Regions from separate parts of the Pseudomonas gorinensis genome, predicted to be linked through region 2. Evidence: predicted binding sites of a transcription regulator. Region 2 holds the regulator's gene; the other holds the start of a gene.
The links. The regulator FliA, encoded in region 2, starts transcription of late flagellar genes. The targets are predictions, from matches to a motif close to CTAAAGTTTNNNNNNNNNNNGCCGNTAA.

Region 1 (7,348 bases), 1.7 Mb from region 2:
GGCACCGAATTGCGCGGCGGGTCCGGCCGCCGTATCAAGGCGCAGGCAGGCAAAAGCAGTCTCGCGCCCCTCGGCACCGGCTTGAGCCAGCGCGGACGGATGATCCTCGACAGCGGTGGCGTAAACGACCAGCAGGTGATCAAAGCCTTCGCCACGGGCCTGCCTGAAACCCGCTCCTTTCCCACCGACGTCTGGGAACGCCTGCAACGTCAGGTGATGAGGGACTCTCGCAGCAGCGTGCTGTTGCACGGCGACCCGCAAGGGGCCGAGCCGTTGCGCAAAGCCATCGCTACGTATTTGAACCTTGAACGCGGCGCCCAGTGTTCGCCCGACCAGATCCTGGTGCTGAGCAGCACGCGCCAGGCGCTTTTTCTATGCGCGCAGTTGCTGGTGGACGTCGGCCAGCCGATCCTGCTGGAAAACCCGGGCTACTACGGCGCCAGGAAGGCTTTTGAAACCGCCGAGGCCAAGGTCGTGCCCATCGATGTCGATGAATCGGGCATCCGCACCGACCTGCTGCACGCCGACCGCAGCGGCGCCCACTGCGTGTATGTCACGCCCTCCCATCAATACCCGACCGGCGCCACGCTGACACTGGAACGGCGGCTTGAGCTGATCAACTGGGCGGCGGAAAAAGGCAAATGGGTCATCGAAGATGACTACGACAGCGAGTTCCACTACGACGGCAAACCCACGGCCTGTGTACAGGGCTTGGACAAGTACCAGCGCACGCTTTACCTCGGTACCTTCAGCAAGACCCTCTTCCCCGGGCTGCGCATGGGCTACATGGTGCTGCCCCCTGCGCTGGTCAAAGCCTTCACCTATGCTCGCAGCATGATGGACGGCCACACGCCTCAACTCCTGCAATTGACCCTGGCGCGTTTTATGGAGGACGGTCATTACAACGCCCATGTGCGCGCAATGCGCAAACTCTACGCCGGGCGCCAAACCGTCATGCTCGATGCCATCGGCAAGCATCTGGGCGGCGTGGTCACGGCATGCCGCCCCCAAGGCGGGCTGCAAATTCCCTGCGTGCTCCATGAGGGTTGGTCGGAAGAAAAAACCATCCACAAGGCCGCCAGCGCGGGTGTGCAACTGTCCGGCCTGAGTCGGCTATACGCCGGCACCGCACAGAAACAGGGCTGGCTATTGGGCTACTCGTCCTTGACCGCCCATGAAATCGAAATCGCCATGCAGCGCCTGGCTAACGCGCTCAAGGCCCGCTAGACACACGCCCTGGGCCGCCGTCAACGAAAACGATCCACCTCATGCCGCAAGCTTGCCGCCAGCGTCTCCAGTTCCTTGGCGGTAATGGCCAGGTTGGACACCACCTCACGCTGCTCGCTGTTGGCCAGCGCAATGCTCTGCAAGTTGCTGCTCAGCAAGGTCGCCGTGCTGCTCTGTTCCTGGGTGGCGGTGGTGATCGCAGCAAACTGCTGACCGGCCGAGCGGCTTTGCTCGTCGATCCGCGCCAGCGCCGAAGCCACGTCGGCATTACGCGCCAGGCCTTCCTGCATCAGTGCATTGCCGTGTTCCATGGTGCTGATGGCGTTGCCGGTTTCCTGCTGGATGCTCTGGATCATCCCGGAAATTTCATCGGTCGCCTGGCGGGTGCGCGACGCCAGGTTGCGCACTTCATCGGCCACCACCGCAAAGCCACGGCCTTGTTCACCGGCGCGGGCGGCTTCAATGGCGGCGTTCAGTGCCAGCAGGTTGGTCTGTTCGGCAATCGCGGTGATCACCCCGACGATGCCGCCAATTTCCTGGGAGCGCTGGCCCAGGGTGTTGATGACGGTGGCAGTGCTGTTCAGCGCGGTCGCGATATGCTCCAGGGACGACGACGCCTCTTGCATGGACGTGCGCCCGATACGGGTCTGCTGGGCATTTTCCTGGGCCAGGCGTTCGGTATTGCCCATGTTGTCAGCGATATTCAGTGAGGTGGCGCTGAACTCTTCGACCGCGCCGGCCATGCTGGTGATCTCGCCAGACTGCTGCTCCATGCCTTCATAGGCGCCGCCGGATAACCCGGACAGTGCCTGGGCACGGCCGTTGACCTCTTCAGCCGCCTTGCGGATATGCGAAACCATGGTCGACAGCGCTTCCCCCATCTGGTTGAAGCTGCGTGCCAGTTGGCCGATCTCGTCATGGCTGGACACATTGAGGCGTACGCTCAAGTCACCCGCGCCCAGGGCTTCGGCCTGGCGTACCAGGTCACTCAAGGGGGCCAGCTTGCTGCGCAACAACCAGACCGTTGCCCCCACCGCCAGCAGCATCGCCAGCACACTGCCGATCACCAGGCGAATACCGACGCCCCAGGTCACCGAGCGAATCTCGGCCTTGGGCATGCTCGCAACCACCGACCACGGGCCACCCTCGAACGGCACCGAGACGCTGTAGAAATCTTCGTTCTTGTCGCTCCAGAAGCGGCCCTTGCCTGGGGTCTTGGCCAGGTCCAGCATCACCGGAACCGCTTGATCCAGCGCCTGCACGCCAGCGGGTGGCACCAGCCAGCGTTTCTGTTCATCCAACAGGGCCAGTGAACCGGTCTGGCCGATGCGGAAGCGCTTGAGGTTGTCGAACTGCGCGTTCTGCGCGTCGGTGTAGTCGAAGCCGACAAACAACACCGCGATAACTTTGCCAGCCGCGTCACGCACGGGCGTGTACTGGGTCATGTAGGAACGTTCGAACAACACGGCGCGGCCGACATAACTCTGCCCCGCGAGCAGGCGCTGATAGGCCGGGTGCTGGTGGTCCAGGGCCGTACCGATGGCGCGGCTGCCATCCTGTTTGGTCAGGGAGGTGCTGATGCGGATAAAGTCTTCGCCGCTGCGCACAAACACGGTGGCCACGCCGCCGGAGGTGTCCTTGAATTCATCGACCTCATCGAAATCATTGTTCAACAGGTCACTGCCCAGGTAGAGGGCCGGGGTCTGTACGCCAGCCACAGCCATCTGCTGATCACCGTGCACACTCAAACCCGCGCCGAAACGCTTTTCAAACAGCCCGCTCAAACGCTGAGTGCTCTCGCGCAAGGTGCTGTGGAAGGTATTGAGTTGGTCGGCAAGCAAGCGCGCCTCGCTGGCCAAGTGCTCCTCGCGGGTGTCGAGGTTGGCGGAGTCAAGAGAACGCAAGGCGAAAACAGTGCTGCCGCTGATAACGACAGCCAGAATCACGGCTAATGCGAGACCTAACTGGGAAGCGATCCGGGCACGAGGTTGAGACATGACAGCTCCTGGCCGAGGCCAGGATCATCCTGATCTCATAGCGCTGCTCGGCGAATTATCTGGTGGGTAACGTTGGTGCACGATAGTTCCAACACACCTACTTCGGCGGGCTTGGGCAATACTTGAGCTATTCACAGGGGTATCACGCAAACGGTTGCGAGAAAGCGCTGAAGCGATTCAATCGAGACGCTCGACTGCTGGCAGCACCATCGCCTGCACTTCGCCCTGCAGAAACTCCGCCAGCCGACGCAAGCGCTCGCCACCCGGGCGGGTTTTCGGCCACACCAGGTAGTAACTTTCACCACTGGCGACAGCCGTTGGCCACGGCAGGCTCAGCCTTCCCTGGGCGACGTCCTCGGCCACCATCAGTAAATCGCCCATGGACACCCCGTAGCCGCGCGCGGCGGCGATCATGCCCAGTTCCAGGGTATCGAACACCTGCCCACCCTTGAGCGACACCTGGGAAGCCAGGCCCATGCGCTCCAGCCAACTGCGCCAGTCCCGACGGTCGGGCGTGGGGTGCAGCAACTCGGCGGTGGCCAGGCGGCTCACGTCCCAGGGACCGTCACTCAACAGGTTCGGCGCACCCACCGGAATCAATAACTCCGGGAACAGGTAGCTGGCCTCCCAATCCGCCGGAAAATGCCCATCGCTCAACAACACCGCGCAATCGAATGGCTCCTGATTGAAGTCCACTTCATCCACGCTCATCCATGCGCTGGTCAGTTGCACCTCGTTGCCCGGCTGCAAATGCCGGAAGCGACTCAGGCGCGCCAGCAGCCAGCGCATGGTCAAGGTGGACGGCGCTTTCATACGCAGGATGTCGTCTTCGGCATTGAGGGTATGACAGGCCCGTTCCAGCGCGGCAAATCCCTCGCGCACGCCAGGCAACAGCAGGCGCGCGGCTTCGGTGAGCTGCAGGTTACGGCCGCTGCGCTGGAACAGGCGGCAGGCGAAGTGCTCTTCCAGGGTGCGGATGTGTCGGCTCACTGCGCTTTGCGTAATCGACAGTTCTTCAGCGGCGCGGGTGAAGGAGTTGTGCCGCGATGCGGCTTCAAAGGCCCGCAAGGCATACAGCGGAGGAAGACGACGAGACATAGGGAAAGCTCCGACAGCGCAATGGGCAAACCCTACCAGAATCAATCAGGCATGAGTTTTAATCATGCAAACGATCGCTTTTATCCCTTTGTGCAATGGGCTGAGAGCGCCGAGAATCAACCCCTCCCCAATTCTCTGACTTTCTGAGCGTGATGATCATGCGGCATCCGGCACGTACCGAACTCTGGGCCATTCTGCGGTTGTCAGGGCCGTTGATTGCCTCCCAGTTGGCGCACATGCTGATGGTGCTGACCGACACCCTGATGATGGCGCGCCTGAGCCCTGAAGCCCTGGCCGGCGGCGGCCTCGGCGCGGCGACGTATTCGTTTGTAGCGATTTTTTGCATCGGCGTGATTGCCGCCGTGGGCACCCTTGTTGCCATCCGCCACGGCGCGGGCGATATCGAAGGCGCCACGCGCCTGACCCAGGCCGGGCTATGGCTCGCCTGGCTGATGGCGCTGGTGGCGGCCTTGCTGCTGTGGAACCTCAAGCCGGTGCTGTTGATGTTCGGCCAAACCGAAACCAACGTGCACTCGGCGGGGCAATTCCTGACGATCCTACCGTTCGCCCTGCCCGGCTACCTGAGTTTCATGGCCCTGCGCGGTTTTACCAGCGCCATCGGCAAGGCCACACCGGTCATGGTGATCAGCCTCGGCGGCACGGTGGTCAACTACTTGCTCAACCATGCCTTGATCGAAGGCATGTTCGGCTTGCCGAAACTTGGCTTGATGGGCATCGGCCTGGTCACGGCGATCGTCGCCAACAGCATGGCGCTGGCGCTGATGTGGTACATCCGCAGCAACCGGGCGTATGCGGCCTACCCGCTAAGCAGCGGCCTGCTGCGTCTCAACACTCAATACCTGCGCGAGCTGTGGCGCCTGGGCCTGCCGATTGGCGGTACTTATGCAGTGGAAGTCGGGCTGTTTGCCTTCGCCGCACTGTGCATGGGCACCATGGGCAGTACGCAATTGGCGGCGCATCAGATTGCCCTGCAGATAGTTTCGGTGGCATTCATGGTTCCGGCGGGGTTGTCCTACGCGGTGACCATGCGCATCGGCCAGCATTATGGCGCCGCCCAACTGCTGCAGGCGCGCATGGCTGGCCGAGTCGGCATCGGCTTTGGCGCAGTGGTGATGCTGGGGTTTGCCCTGGTGTTTTGGCTGTTTTCAGACCCGCTGATCGGGCTGTTCCTCGACCATAACGACCCGGCGTTTCACGATGTCATCGTGCTGGCTGTCAGCCTGCTGGCCGTCGCCGCCTGGTTCGAGCTGTTCGACGGCGTGCAGACCATCGCCATGGGCTGTATCCGCGGGCTCAAAGACGCCAAGACCACGTTCCTGGTGGGGCTTGGCTGCTACTGGTTGATCGGCGCGCCCTCCGCCTGGTTGATGGCCTTCACCTTGGGCTGGGGGCCGACTGGCGTATGGTGGGGCTTGGCGCTGGGCCTGGCCTGCGCGGCCGTCAGCCTGACGTGGGCGTTTGAGGCAAAAATGAAACGCATGATTCGCCAGGAGCCTGAATCACAGCCAGCATTTCAGACCGCACAGACAGAATAAAAACCCTGCTCAACCCAGCAACGCCTGCTGGCTTTTCCCGAACGTCAGGTATTCCACCAACTCGGGCAACGGCAGCGGCTTGCTGATCAGGTAACCCTGGGCCTGATCGCAACCGAACAAGCGCAAGAGCGCAAGCTGTTCCGGGGTTTCGACACCTTCGGCCACCACTTCAAGATTCAGGTTGTGCGCCAGGTTGATCATCGCGTGCACCAGCTTGCGGTTCTCTTCCCGCTCCTCCATTCCACCGACAAAGCTCTTGTCGATCTTCAACAAGGCAATCGGCAGGCTGTTGAGGTGCACGAACGACGAGAAGCCGGTGCCGAAGTCATCCAGGGAAAACCGCACACCGAGGCGGCCAAGGGCATCCATGGTCTGCTTGACCAGGTCACTGCGCCGCATGACAGCGGTTTCCGTCAGTTCGAATTCAAGCCATTGCGCATCCACACCGCACTCCGCAATCAGTCGGCTGAGGGTCGAGAGCAACTGACTGTCCTGGAACTGGCGAAACGACAGATTGACCGCCATGTGCAATGCCGGCAGGCCACGTTCGCGCAGGTCTTGCATGTCACGCAGGGCACGGGCGATCACCCAGTAGCCCAGCGGTACGATCAGGCCACTCTGTTCGGCCAAGGGCACGAACTCGCTGGGCGGCAACAGGCCGCGCTCACCGTGGCGCCAGCGCACCAAGGCTTCCAGGCCGACGATATGCCCGTCGTCCAGGTCCAGGCGCGGCTGGTAGTGCAGCTCCAGCTCATCACGGCGCAAGGCGCGCCGCAGTTCGCTTTCCAGGTCGGCCAGGCTGCGGGCGTTGCGGTTGATACGTTCGTTGAAGATATGAAACGTGCAGCCCTGGGTACTCTTGGCCTGCTGCATGGCGATGTGGGCATGCCACATCAGCGGGTCGGCGCCCGCGCGAGCACGGGCGTGCGCCACGCCCAGGCTGCAACCGATCAGCAGGCTTTCGCCGTCCACCCAATAAGGCTCGGCCATGACTTCGGTGATGCGTTCGGCCATCCATTCGGCACGCTGAGGAGCGCGACGGGTGTCGATCAGCAACGCGAACTCGTCGCTGCCCAGGCGCGCCAGTTGGTCGCCGGCCTCAAGCTGGCTCTTGAGCCGCGAGACCACTTGCAGGATCAGTCGGTCGCCGGCCTGGTGACCGAGGGCATCGTTGGCATGGCGGAAGTTATCGAGGTCCAAATGACCCAGGGCCAGGCCGCGGCCGTCGTTCTCAGCCAGGCGCGCAGCCAGCAGGGTCTGGAAACCCTGGCGGTTGGCGATACCTGTGAGCGGGTCCTGTTCGGCCAGGCGTTGCAGGGTGTTTTCCAACAGGCCACGCTCGCGCACATGGCGCAGGCAGCGGCGCAGGGTGTCGGCGTCCAGGGCATGACGGACCAGCCAGTCACTGACCCCCAGTGGCGCAACCAGAGGCTCCTCCTCCAGCAACAACACGCACGGCAGGCTGCAACG
Region 2 (7,348 bases):
GCAAGAGATCGCGCGCCAGCAGGAACTGCTGCCATCCCCGGCCCGTGCCCAGGAAACCAAGGAATTGGGCTGGGACGACGTGACCCCGATCGACATGATCGGCCTGGAAGTCGGCTACCGCCTGATTCCGCTGGTCGACCGCAACCAGGGTGGGCAATTGCTCGCGCGGATCAAGGGGGTGCGCAAGAAGCTGTCCCAGGACCTGGGCTTCCTGATGCCCACCGTACACATCCGCGACAACCTCGACCTGGCCCCCAGCGCCTACCGCCTGACCCTGATGGGCGTGATCCTCGCGGAAGCCGAGATCTACCCCGACCGCGAACTGGCGATCAACCCCGGCCAGGTGTTCGGCACGCTCAACGGCATTACCGCCAAAGATCCGGCTTTTGGCCTGGAAGCGGTGTGGATCGAAATCAGCCAACGCAGCCAGGCGCAGTCGCTGGGTTACACCGTGGTGGACGCCAGCACCGTGGTCGCCACCCACCTCAACCAGATTCTGTACAAGCACTCACACGAGCTGATCGGCCACGAAGAAGTCCAGCAATTGATGGGGTTGCTCAGCAAAGCCTCGCCAAAACTGGCCGAAGAGCTGGTGCCGGGCGTGCTGTCGCTGTCGCAGCTGCTCAAAGTGCTGCAGGCGTTGCTCGCCGAACAGGTGCCGGTACGCGATATTCGCAGCATCGCCGAGGCTATCGCCAACAATGCCGCCAAGAGTCAAGATACTGCCGCGCTGGTGGCTGCGGTGCGTGTCGGATTGTCCCGCGCAATCGTGCAAAGCATTGTGGGGCTTGACTCCGAGCTGCCTGTGATCACCTTGGAACCAAGGTTGGAACAAATATTGCTCAATAGTATTCAGAAGGCCGGACTTGGCCAGGAAGAGGGTGTCCTGCTGGAGCCGAGCATGGCTGAAAAGCTGCAGCGTTCGTTGATCGACGCGGCGCAGCGCCAGGAAATGCAGGGCCAGCCGGTGATTCTGTTGGTAGCAGGCCCGGTCCGAGCGATGTTGTCGCGGTTTGGACGCCTGGCAGTACCGAATTTGCACGTATTGGCTTACCAGGAAATTCCTGACAATAAGCAAGTGACCATCGTCGCGACAGTTGGGCCCAACGGCTGAGGTAGTGGGTTATGCAAGTAAAGCGTTTTTTCGCCGCCGATATGCGTCAGGCCATGAAACTGGTCCGTGATGAGCTGGGCGCCGACGCTGCGATTATCGGTAACCGCCGTATTGCTGGCGGTGTCGAGCTGACGGCTGCCCTGGATTACACCCCTTCGGCGCTGGCCCCGCGCGTGCCGAACATGGAACTCGAAGACGAGCTGCGCAAGACCGCCTCGCGCATTGTGTCGGCCCAGGCTGAGCTGAGCATGCGGGGTGACAGCGATGCCACCACCAATCGCCAGTTGTTCGCCGGCTTGCCGCTGACCGCTGCCGAGCCGCTGGTCGAACCTACGTTCAAAGAACCGCCACGTCCTGCAGCGCCCGCGCCGGCTGCCGCAGTCGACCAGCGCGTGTTCGATTCGATGCGCTTTGAACTCAACGGCCTGCGTGAATTGCTGGAAGTGCAGTTGGGCTCGCTGGCCTGGACCCAGTTGCAAGGCAGCAAACCGCACCAGGCTAACCTCTGGCGTCGCCTGCAACGCATCGGCCTGTCTGGCCCGTTGTCCCGCGACCTGTTGGCGCTGACCACCGAAATCGAAGAACCTCGCCAGGCCTGGCGCATGTTGCTGGCCCACCTGGCGCGGATGATCGCCACCCCGGAAATCGAACCCCTGGAAGAGGGCGGCGTGATCGCCATGGTCGGCCCTGCCGGCATGGGCAAGACCACCACCCTGGCCAAGCTGGCGGCCCGTTATGTGCTCAAATACGGCGCTTCGAATATCGCGCTGGTGAGCATGGACAGCTACCGTATCGGCGCCCAGGAGCAACTCAAGACCCTGGGTCGCATCCTCAATGTGTCGGTGACCCACGTCGACCCGGGCCAGTCGCTGGCCAACGCGCTCGACCCGTTGCTGCGTAAACGCGTGGTGCTGATCGACACCGCGGGGCTGCAAGCCAGCGACCCGGCCTTGCGCCTGCAACTGGAAAGCCTGGCCGGGCGTGGCATCAAGTCTAAAAATTACCTGGTGCTTGCAACCACCAGCCAAAAACAAGTTCTTACCGCTGCGTACCATAGCTACAAGCGCTGCGGGCTGGCCGGCTGCATCCTGACTAAGCTTGATGAAACGGCGAGTCTGGGCGAGGTGTTGAGCCTGGCCATCAGTCATGAACTACCGGTCGCCTACCTGACCGACGGGCCGCGGATCCCGGATGACCTGCATCTGCCGCGCCGTCATCAGTTGGTCAGCCGTGCCGTCAGCGTGCAAATGCAAGAAGAGCCTAGCGAGGAAGCGATGGCCGACATGTTCGCTGACCTCTACCACAACCCGGCAAAACGGGTGGGTTGAGTCAGTATGAACACCGTGAAATGTATCTACATCGATGGTCTGCAAGCGATTCACGCGGCCAAGCCATGTAGCCTGCGTCTAAGCAAGACAAGGTAAAGAAATAAAATGGGCAGCATGCATCCCGTACAGGTGATCGCGGTGACCGGCGGCAAAGGTGGCGTCGGGAAAACTAACGTGTCAGTGAATTTGTCCCTGGCGCTGGCAGAGCTTGGCCGTCGCGTCATGCTGCTGGATGCTGACCTGGGGCTGGCGAATGTCGACGTTCTGCTGGGACTGACGCCCAAACATACCCTCGCCGATGTGATCGAGGGCCGCTGTGAGCTGCGTGATGTGCTGCTCCAGGGCCCCGGTGGGATCCGTATCGTACCGGCCGCCTCGGGCACCCAGAGCATGGTGCACCTGAGCCCGGCGCAGCATGCCGGTCTGATCCAGGCGTTCAGCGATATCGGCGACAACCTCGACGTGCTGGTGATCGACACCGCCGCCGGGATCGGCGAGTCGGTGGTCAGCTTCGTGCGCGCCGCGCAGGAAGTGTTGCTGGTGGTCTGCGATGAACCAACCTCGATCACCGACGCCTATGCCCTGATCAAACTGCTTAACCGCGACTACGGCATGAACCGCTTCCGCGTGCTGGCCAACATGGCCCAAAGCCCGCAGGAAGGCCGCAACCTGTTCGCCAAGTTGACCAAGGTCACGGATCGCTTTCTCGATGTCGCCCTACAATACGTCGGCGCAGTTCCCTATGACGAGTGTGTGCGCAAGGCTGTGCAAAAGCAGCGTGCAGTCTACGAAGCGTTCCCTCGTTCGAAATGCGCCTTGGCGTTCAAGGCTATTGCTCAGAAGGTCGATACTTGGCCGTTGCCCGCTAACCCTCGGGGGCATCTGGAGTTTTTCGTCGAGCGATTGGTGCATCAGACGAGCGCAGGACCCGTGCTATGACAGCGACCGGCTACAACGCCTACAAGAAGTCCGCCCGTGACAGTCAGGGTGAGTTGATCGAGCGTTACGCGCCTTTGGTCAAACGCATCGCCTATCACTTGCTGGCACGCCTCCCCGCCAGTGTCCAGGTCGAAGACCTGATCCAGGCCGGCATGATCGGCCTTCTCGAAGTGTCGACCAAATACGACGCGAGCAAGGGCGCGAGTTTCGAGACGTATGCGGGTATCCGTATCCGTGGCGCGATGCTCGATGAGGTGCGTAAAGGCGATTGGGCGCCGCGTTCGGTACACCGCAATACGCGCATGGTCAGTGACGCAATTCGGTCAATTGAAGCAAAAACCGGTCGCGACGCTAAAGATCATGAAGTTGCGGCCGAACTCCAATTGAGTCTCGACGATTATTACGGGATTTTGAACGATACCTTGGGCAGCCGCCTGTTCAGTTTCGACGACCTGTTGCAGGACGGCGAACACGAAGGGTTGCACGAGGACGGCGCGAGTACGCATATGGAGCCGTCGCGTGACCTGGAGGATGAACGCTTCCAGGGCGCATTGGCCGACGCAATTGCCAATTTGCCGGAGCGTGAGCGACTGGTGTTGGCGCTGTACTACGACGAAGAGCTGAACCTCAAGGAAATCGGTGAGGTCCTGGGGGTCAGCGAATCGCGTGTCAGCCAGCTGCACAGCCAGTGCGCGGCCCGCTTGCGGGGGCGATTGGGAGAGTGGCGCGCGCGCTGACAGGCAGTGTGGGGACACTGCAGACGCAACCGCGAGGGCCTTGGCCGCCGCGGGGGCTAACCGTGGTGCCCTGGGCAGTCCTTTTTGTGTAACGCCTGTTGATTGAAATGGCGCGTCCAGGTGCTGGGCGCGTTTAAGACTGCTTGGAGGTCGAATTGGACAAGAACATGAAAATCCTCATCGTTGATGACTTCTCAACGATGCGGCGGATCATAAAAAACCTGTTGCGTGACCTTGGGTTCACAAACACGGTCGAGGCGGATGACGGCCTTACGGCGATTCCGATCCTCAACAGCGGGAGCATCGACTTTCTGGTAACCGATTGGAACATGCCGGGCATGACGGGTATCGACTTGTTGCGCCACGTGCGTGCCGACGAAAAACTGCGCAGCCTTCCCGTGCTGATGGTGACCGCCGAAGCCAAGCGTGAACAGATCATCGAAGCCGCCCAAGCCGGGGTTAACGGCTATGTGGTCAAACCATTCACTGCGCAGGCCTTGAAAGAGAAGATCGAAAAAATCTTCGAACGCATCCACGGCTAATGCTGCCACGGGGGAGCTATGGAGCAAAAAGAATCATCGCAGGCCGACTTTGAGTCGACCCTGAAAAAACATGCTCACCAGCTGGTCGACAGCCTTGAAAAAGGCCAGTTCGGCGATGCGGTGCAGTTAATCCATCAGCTCAACCAGACCCGTGACCGCGGCCTGTACCAGGAGGTGGGCAAGCTCACACGCGAGCTTCACAGTGCGATCGTCAATTTCCAGATTGACCCGCACATGCCTCAAGCCGAAGAGATTTCGCAGATCACCGACGCCACCGAACGCCTGTCCTATGTGGTCAGGCTGACTGAGGCAGCGGCCAACCGCACCATGGACCTGGTGGAAAACGCCACGCCCCTGGTCAACGGCATGGCCACGGAAGCCCAGGCGCTGAGCGTTGACTGGGGTCGCTTCATGCGCCGTGAAGTCGGCGCAGAAGAGTTTCGTGAGCTGGCCCGTCGGGTCGAAGGGTTCCTGTCACGCAGCGAGCAGGAAAACCGTACGGTTTCCAGCAACCTCAATGACATTCTGCTCGCCCAGGATTACCAGGACCTGACCGGTCAGGTGATCAAGCGTGTGACCCAGTTGGTCACCGAAGTGGAAAGCAACCTGCTCAAATTGGTACTCATGGCCGGCCAGGTCGACCGTTTCGCCGGCATCGAACATGACCGCGAAGCGATCCTCTCTGAAAAAGATCCACAAAAACATCTCGCCAAGGGTGAAGGTCCGCAGATTCATGCCGATAAACGTGAAGACGTTGTGTCAGGTCAGGATGACGTAGATGACCTGTTATCCAGTTTAGGCTTCTAAGGAGCACACCCATGAGCTTCGGCGCCGATGAAGAAATCCTTCAGGATTTCCTTGTAGAGGCCGGCGAAATTTTAGAGCAACTGTCCGAACAACTGGTCGAGCTGGAAAGCCGCCCGGATGATGCGAACCTGCTCAATGCAATTTTTCGCGGTTTTCATACTGTAAAAGGGGGCGCCGGCTTCCTCCAGCTCCATGAGCTGGTGGAGTGCTGCCACATCGCCGAAAACGTGTTCGACATCCTGCGCAAGGGTGAGCGTCACGTTGACTCGGAGTTAATGGATGTAATCCTCGAAGCGTTGGATGCGGTCAACGGCATGTTCAGCGAAGTGCGCGAACGTGCCCCGATCACCGCCGCCACCCCGGAACTGCTGGCCGCCCTGGCGCGCCTGGCAGAACCTGCCGACACCTCGGCCGCGCCCGTGGTGGAAGCGGCGCCGGAGCCGGTGGTCGAAGCCGAAGCGGATGTCACCGACAGCGAGTTCGAGCAGTTGCTCGACTCTCTCAATGCGGTCAAGGCCGAGGCTGAAGCACCGTCGGCCGTACCCGCACCCGCGGCCGCTGCGCCTGCCGAGCCGACCAGCGAAGACATTACCGACGCAGAGTTCGAATCCCTGCTCGACCAGTTGCATGGCAAAGGCCAGTTCGCGGCTGATGCCGTGGCCACTGCGGCTGCCCCGGAAACGCCGGCGGCAACGGCCAGTACCGATATCACCGACGACGAATTCGAAGCGTTGCTCGACCAGTTGCATGGCAAGGGCACCTTTGCCGCCGATGCCTTGCCGGAAGTCGCGGCCACTGGCGCGGCGCCGACGCCAGCTGCACCGGGCGCCGCTGCGGCCCCTGCTGACGACGGCTTGATCTCCGATCACGAATTCGAAGCCCTGCTCGACGAATTGCACGGAAAGGGCAAGTTCACCGAAGTGGCCCCGGCTGCTGCGACGACTGCCACCCCCGTGGCCGCGAAACCGGCACCGGCCAAGGCCGCCGCGCCTGCTGCCGCCAAACCGGCGCCAGCCCCAGCGCCAGCCGCCGCGGCCGCCGCGCGTGCGCCTGCCGCTGCCGTAGCCGACAAGCCTGCCAGTGAAGCCGAAACCACCGTACGGGTCGATACCGCACGACTGGACGACATCATGAACATGGTCGGCGAACTGGTGCTGGTGCGTAACCGTCTGGTGCGCCTGGGCCTGAACAGCGGCGACGAAGCCATGCAAAAGGCTGTGTCGAACCTCGACGTGGTCACGGCTGACTTGCAGACCGCCGTGATGAAGACGCGGATGCAGCCGATCAAGAAAGTCTTCGGCCGCTTCCCACGCCTGGTTCGCGACCTGGCTCGCCAGCTCAAGAAAGAAATCAACCTGGAACTGGTGGGTGAAGAAACCGACCTCGACAAGAACCTCGTCGAGGCCCTGGCCGACCCGTTGGTCCACTTGGTGCGCAACGCCGTCGACCACGGCGTGGAAACCCCGGAAGAACGCGAAGCCTCGGGCAAGTCCCGCAACGGCAAGGTGATCCTGGCGGCGGAGCAGGAGGGCGACCATATCCTGTTGTCGATTACCGATGACGGCAAGGGCATGGACCCGGCGATCCTGCGCAATATCGCGGTCAAGCGTGGCGTGATGGACAAGGACGCCGCCGACCGCCTGACCGACACCGAGTGCTACAACCTGATCTTCGCCCCAGGCTTCTCGACCAAGACCGAGATTTCCGACGTGTCGGGCCGTGGCGTGGGCATGGACGTGGTGAAGACCAAGATCAGCCAGCTCAACGGCTCGATCAATATCTACTCGACCAAGGGCCAGGGCTCGAAAATCGTCATCAAGGTGCCGTTGACCCTGGCGATCATGCCGACCCTGATGGTGATGCTGGGCAACCAGGCCTTCG

Region 1: a site for FliA is predicted at 3,324-3,351, ahead of AB7933_RS32470 (methyl-accepting chemotaxis protein). Genes of this name have one in related genera too.

What each region holds. Positions count from the first base shown of each region.
Region 1 covers NZ_CP167125.1:7,072,792-7,080,139, forward strand. Annotated here, with positions in the region: gene AB7933_RS32465 (PLP-dependent aminotransferase family protein) at 1-1,227, shown strand, start outside; gene AB7933_RS32470 (methyl-accepting chemotaxis protein) at 1,248-3,224, opposite strand; gene AB7933_RS32475 (LysR substrate-binding domain-containing protein) at 3,402-4,322, opposite strand; gene AB7933_RS32480 (NorM family multidrug efflux MATE transporter) at 4,475-5,878, shown strand; gene AB7933_RS32485 (putative bifunctional diguanylate cyclase/phosphodiesterase) at 5,888-7,348, opposite strand, start outside.
Region 2 covers NZ_CP167125.1:5,323,446-5,330,793, reverse strand. Annotated here, with positions in the region: gene flhA (flagellar biosynthesis protein FlhA) at 1-1,114, shown strand, start outside; gene flhF (flagellar biosynthesis protein FlhF) at 1,126-2,442, shown strand; gene fleN (flagellar synthesis regulator FleN) at 2,548-3,381, shown strand; gene fliA (RNA polymerase sigma factor FliA) at 3,378-4,118, shown strand; gene AB7933_RS24040 (chemotaxis response regulator CheY) at 4,286-4,660, shown strand; gene AB7933_RS24035 (protein phosphatase CheZ) at 4,679-5,467, shown strand; gene AB7933_RS24030 (chemotaxis protein CheA) at 5,479-7,348, shown strand, end outside.